DNA from 2 places in the Rossellomorea sp. NPDC071047 genome. Region 2 is predicted to be linked to the other one. Evidence: riboswitches for the same ligand, from Rfam matches in the RefSeq annotation. Region 2 holds a riboswitch; the other holds the start of a gene.
What was found. Region 2 has a riboswitch for S-adenosylmethionine ahead of ACQKFO_RS18410 (2,3-diketo-5-methylthiopentyl-1-phosphate enolase). Riboswitches for the same ligand answer to the same signal wherever they lie in the genome.
Positions count from the first base shown of each region.

Region 1: it holds a riboswitch for S-adenosylmethionine, as region 2 does, so the genes downstream of both, ACQKFO_RS22010 (Na+/H+ antiporter NhaC family protein) here and ACQKFO_RS18410 (2,3-diketo-5-methylthiopentyl-1-phosphate enolase) in region 2, are expected to answer to the same signal.

Region 1 covers NZ_JBNNJT010000009.1:22,182-25,350, forward strand. Annotated here, with positions in the region: gene ACQKFO_RS22005 ((S)-benzoin forming benzil reductase) at 1-298, shown strand, start outside; gene ACQKFO_RS22010 (Na+/H+ antiporter NhaC family protein) at 390-1,706, opposite strand; SAM riboswitch class I at 1,793-1,897, opposite strand; gene ACQKFO_RS22015 (MFS transporter) at 2,118-3,169, shown strand, end outside.
Region 2 covers NZ_JBNNJT010000005.1:361,520-364,688, forward strand. Annotated here, with positions in the region: gene ACQKFO_RS18400 (carbon-nitrogen family hydrolase) at 1-390, opposite strand, end outside; gene ACQKFO_RS18405 (pyridoxal phosphate-dependent aminotransferase) at 513-1,697, shown strand; SAM riboswitch class I at 1,748-1,850, shown strand; gene ACQKFO_RS18410 (2,3-diketo-5-methylthiopentyl-1-phosphate enolase) at 1,964-3,169, shown strand, end outside.

The DNA of each region.
Region 1 (3,169 bases), on a different contig from region 2:
GTACTGCGCAACCAAAGCCGGCGTGAACATGCTGACGGAAACCGTAAGCCTGGAGCTTTCTAAAAAGCATAGCCGCCATCAAGTGATTGCCTTCAGCCCGGGTGTCATGGATACGGATATGCAGGGAGAAATCCGTTCCTCCTCTAAAGAAGCCTTTGCCGATGTAGAATCCTTTCAGCGCTACAAAGAGGAAGGGATGCTTCGTGAAACGGATACGGTCGCTAATGCACTGGTTAAACTCGTAACAGAAAGCGAAATCGAAAGTGGTAAGCTTTATCATGTAAATGATTTGTTATAAAAAGTGAGCAGATTACCGGAAACGGAATCTGCTTTTTCTTAGCTCAAAAAAAAGACAAACCCCAAAGGATTTGTCTCTCTACTATCATTTACTAAGATCGAACCGAGTTTGCTTCCGGTGCTGATTTACGTGTGAATTTCGGTAGTGCGAATCGAATGGCAATCAAACCGCAAACAGCAATCAAGATAGGGTAGAAGGCATATGGGATAATGCTGACCGGTGAAATGCCCGCGACTTCAGCCACTAACAGGGCCTGTGCTCCGTAAGGGATCAGCCCTTGAATCGAACAAGAGAAAATATCAAGGATACTGGCTGATTTACGGGCATCGACTCCATAGTTTTCACTAATCGATTTGGCAAGTGGACCGGCAATAATGATTGAAATCGTGTTGTTTGCTGTGCAAAGGTTAGTAGAACTCACTAATCCTGCAGTAGCAAGCTGTGCTCCCTGAGGAGACTTGATTTTGCGTGTAGCATGATATAGTAAAGCCTGAATACCGCCGTTATAACGGATGAGTTCGACAACTCCGCCAATCAGTACGGATAGAATCACGATCTCTGCCATCCCTGTCATTCCATCGGCCACACTGCCGAAATAACTGGCTGGAGTAAAGCTTCCATCTATGAATCCAATGATTCCAGCTAAAACAATTCCGCCTAACAAAACGACAAATACATTTAAACCTGCAAGAGCACCGATGATAACTCCAAGGTAAGGGAGAATTTTAATCCAATTAAAGCTTTCCACTCCGACAGTTGATTGATTCCCCATAGTAAGAACAAGGAGAATCACCATTGTCACGATTGCAGCAGGTAATACAATGAAGAAGTTCACTTTAAATTTATCTTTCATTTCCGTTTTCTGAGTACGAACAGCTGCAATGGTCGTATCTGAAATGAATGATAAGTTATCTCCGAACATCGCTCCTCCAATAACTGTCGCCATCGCAAGGGGCATGGAAATATCTGTACCTGAACTAATCCCGACACCGATTGGCGCAAGTGCTGCGATCGTTCCCATGGACGTACCCATTGATAATGATATGAAAGCAGCAATAATAAATAATCCAACGATGATCAAGTTACCAGGGAGCACGGATAGGGCGAAGTTTACGGTTGAATCAACGGCCCCCATCTTTTCAGCCACTCCGGAAAATGCTCCTGCTAACAGGAAGATAAAGACCATGATCATGATATCAGGGTGACCGGCTCCTTTAGCGAAACGCTCAATCTTAGCCGTTAATGTCTCTTTTCGGTTCATCACAAGACCTACCACAGATGCAATGATGATCGATACTAGTACAGGAAACGCATAAAAGTCTCCCGAAATGATGCCTGCTCCAAGGAACAGTGAAACAAATATGATCAAAGGCAGTAACGCCAATAAATTTCCTCTTTCTTGATTCATTCCTAACACTCCTTTGACGTCCAATTTACTAACATACAAAAAACCTCTTCCAAAATAAGAAGAGGTTTCAAAAGAACGAAACACTCCTCTTATCTTTCAAGCATTTCGCTTGCTGGATGTGGCACAGCACTCAATATGAGTCCGCTGCCGAGACATCGCAGGGCCAGTCCCTCCGTCTCTCTGGATAAGAAGAATATCGTATTTAGTTGATTTAAATATACTTCCATACTTTAAAGGGTTTACTGGAAAAAGTCAAACGGGAATTTTTTCTGTAGCATGGACATCAGTCTATTTCCTTCCTTACCAACAACAAAAGTATGATTTTATCCATAATAAGGTATAAACTCATAGACAATTGACCGTTCAAGGTCTACTATAAGGAAGACAAAAAACATCTTGGGGGATACGGTAGTGGAAAGAACTGTACGAAATCAAATTTTTACCTTACAAGGATTTTATTTATTGACGTTCTTCGGTGTTGGTAGTTTATATCCCTTACTCAGTGTGTATTTGAGCGAAAGTGTGGGCTTAAATGGTTATCAGATTGGAACGATCATGTCTGTAGGCCCCATTATGATGATTTTCTTCCAGCCTATATGGGGAATGGTGAGTGACACGACCAATCGTCCCACCTTGGTTCTTGGTTTAACCTCTTTAGTAGCAGGGATCTTTGCACTCGGTTACTTGTTCATGGACTTTTACTATGGCCTGCTTATCGTGGCCATTCTAGTTGCAATCTTCCAAAGTGCGATCATTCCTGTATCCGATAGTATAAGCTTGAAGTATACAAGTAAAGTCCGGTATAACTATGGAAATATCCGCCTGTTCGGCTCTTTGGGCTTTGGTATCGCAGTCTTTATGATGGGAAGACTTTCAGAAGGATTCATCGGGCCTACCATCATTTTTTACTCTTTCTTTATTTGTTTAGTCCTATCCGGATTCCTTTCGTTCCGTTTTCCGAAAGAGAGGGCGGCAGCCAAGCTTGATTTAAAGGCAGGGATGAAGGAATTATTCACGATGAAAAAGTTCCTTATCTTTTTAGCGGTCACATTCTTAGTGTTCGGCCCGAATCTGGCAAACAATGTGTATTTTGGATTATTTGTTGAAGACTCAGGTGGAACGTATGCAGGGATTGGTCTTGCGTTCCTGATTGCAGTGTTATCGGAGGTCCCCTTTATGAGGATCGCCGGTGGATGGATTGATAAATTCGGTTTGTTAACCGTCGCTGCCTTGGCAGGTGCTGCTTCCATGCTCCGCTGGCTCTTTTACTTTACTGAACCTAGTCTATGGCTTGTCTATTCATCGGCTGTCATGCAAGGTCTTGCCATTGGCCTGTTTATTCCAGCCGGATTACGGTACATTAAAGAAATCACGCCTTCCCACATTACAGCAACGGCCGTTACGGTGTATTCAGCAATCGGAAACGGACTGGGGAACTGGTTCAGTACCTTTGTTGGCGGTTT
Region 2 (3,169 bases):
CTCATGACCAGGAAGTAAATAATGATGTTCATCCATCAGCTTAAACAAGTGAAGCTTCGAATACTTTTTCACCAACTCGCCTTTTGAATTCGTAACTAGAAGGGTATTGGACACCCCATCCTGCGTTTTCTCTGCAACAGAACCACCTACAATGTGAATGGAATATTTATTTGACAAGGCAGACAGGAAGGAGGTTGAATCCTTTGCTCCGTCATCAGCGATTTCATCCATTCTTGTAAGGTCATATCCAGTCGTCCAAAGCTCAGGGAGCACAACTGTATCACAGCCTTCTTCACTAGCTTTTTTAACCCATCGTTCTACTTTTTTCTTGTTTTCTTCGGGATGTCCGAACACAATATCGATTTGTGCAAGACCTAACTTTTGAATCATTTCTTTCACCTCATTAATGACTTTTTGGAATTTATTCCTTTACATTCTTTATTTCCCGTTATATCATTTGTGACTAGAATTTGAAAGTAATTAATTTTCAAAAAAATGTAGTGGGTGAGTGTATGAAAACCTTTGGAAAGGCAAAACGATTAGATTTATTACCTGAACAATTTTTCGCATCCCTGGCAAAAACAGTGAATGCTGTTGTCAAAGAGGGACATGATGTCATTAATTTGGGACAGGGAAATCCGGATCAACCGACTCCTCCACATATTGTGGAGAAACTGACAGAAGCAGCAGCTTCCCCGTCCAATCATAAGTATCCTCCATTTCGCGGCTTACCGTCCTTTAAAGAGGCGATTGCTGCATTCTACCTGCGTGAATATGATGTGGAATTAGATCCGGAAACAGAGGTAGCCGTTCTGTTCGGAGGAAAGGCCGGGTTAGTTGAAATCCCTCAATGTTTATTGAATCCTGGTGATGGGGTATTGGTGCCCGATCCCGGTTATCCCGATTATTTATCAGGGGTAGCATTGGCAGAAGCTCGTATGATTAAAATGCCTCTGCGAGAGGAGAATGGCTTTCTGCCTGATTATAGTGAACACTCCCGTAATGAGCTGGAAAATGCGAAGCTAATGTTTCTGAACTACCCTAATAACCCTACTGGAGCGATCGCCACAGAATCATTCTTTGAAGAAACAGTCACTCTTGCCAATCAGCATGATATATGTGTTGTACATGATTTTGCCTATGGAGCTATTGGGTTTGATGGAAATAAGCCCATAAGCTTCTTGGAAACAGATGGAGCAAAGGATGTGGGGATCGAGATTTATACATTATCGAAAACGTATAATATGGCTGGCTGGAGAGTGGGGTTTGCAGTAGGGAATAAGAGTGTCATAGAAGCGATCAACCTCCTGCAAGATCACTTATATGTGAGTCTGTTCGGTGCTATTCAAGAAGCGGCTGCCACTGCCCTTTTAAGTTCCCAGGAATGTGTAGATTCTCTGGTTTCAACATACGAAGAAAGGAGAAAACTATTAATCTCCGGACTTCAGGATATAGGGTGGGATGTAAAAGCTCCACAAGGTTCCTTCTTCGCCTGGTTAAAAGTACCTGATGGATTCAGCTCTGTAGAGTTCTCTACTTATTTACTTGAAAAAATCAAAGTCGCTGTAGCCCCGGGTGTAGGCTTTGGAGAATTCGGAGAAGGGTATGTACGTGTAGGACTATTAACCACAAACGAGCGGATAAAAGAAGCGATTTCACGTATAGAAAATTTAGAATTATTCAACAAAAGGGATTGACAGAATTTGAAATTGGTGCAATAATCCAACTGAAATAATGAATAATGAAATTCTTATCAAGAGCAGGCGGAGGGACCAGCCCTATGAAGCCCGGCAACCGACTTATTCAAGCACGGTGCTAATTCTTGCAGCAATAAAGCTGACAGATAAGAAAGAGTGACTTTATCAAACCTCTTCTTATTTGGAAGAGGTTTTTTTGTTTGCCCAGGCGTATGAAATCAACTTGCGGCTAAAAATAGCATAATTAAAAAGGAGGCAGGACAACAATGAGTGAAGTGATAGCCACATATGAAATAAAGGGAAAGAGTGGTTCATTCGAGAAAAAGGCAGAAGGGATCGCCCTGGGATTGACGGTCGGTTCATGGACGGACTTACCTCTCCTGGAACAGGATCAATTGCGGAAGTACAAGGGGAGAGTCGTTTCCGTGAAGGAGTGGGAAGAGGAAGGCGGCTCCCGGGGTGAAGTGCAGATCGGCTATCCCGGTCATAATTATTCCAATGATATTCCGGCCATCCTCACTACGGTATTCGGGAAGCTTTCCCTGGATGGTGAAGTGAAATTAGTAGATATAGAGTTTTCCAGTGACTTGAAAAAAGCCTATCCTGGACCACGGTTTGGAATAGAAGGAATCAGGGAGCTAACGGGTGCACAAGACAGACCCCTGTTAATGAGCATCTTTAAAGGCGTAATCGGCAGGGATCTTACTTACCTTGAAACTCAATTAAGGGCACAGGCTCTCGGGGGAGTCGATGTAGTAAAAGACGATGAGATTCTTTTTGATAATTCACTGACACCTTTCGCTGAGAGGATCAGTATAGGGAAAAGAGTATTACACGAGCTGTATGAAGAGACAGGTAAGAAAACATTGTATGCTGTAAACCTGACAGGAAGGACTTCAGAATTACGTGATAAAGCAAGAAAAGCACGTGAGCTTGGAGCCCATGCCCTTTTATTCAATGTATTCTCTTACGGACTGGATGTTCTCCAGGAATTGAGGGAGGACCCTGAAATCGGATTGCCTATTATGGCCCATCCTGCATTCGCAGGTGCTGTTGCTTCATCTCCTGCATATGGTGTGAGTTATTCTCTATGGTTAGGGAAATTCTTAAGAATGGCCGGAGCTGATTTTTCTTTATTTCCATCTCCATACGGAAGCGTCGCATTAGATAAGAATCAAGTCCTGTCGATCAGCCATGAGTTAACGAAGGATGACGATCATCTAAAACGAGCATTGCCCGTACCGTCAGCAGGCATCCACCCTGCGCTTGTTCCGCTTTTGATAAAGGATTTTGGTTTAGATTGTGTCATTAATGCAGGCGGTGGCATCCATGGCCATCCAGATGGGGCAATTGGAGGGGGGAAGGCATTCATCCAAGCAATTGAAGCAGTTTTAAGGGGAGAGTCTCTCTCAGATGCAGCAGATACCCATAGTGAGCTCCGTAAAGCACTATCCCAGTGGGGAGAGGAGGTA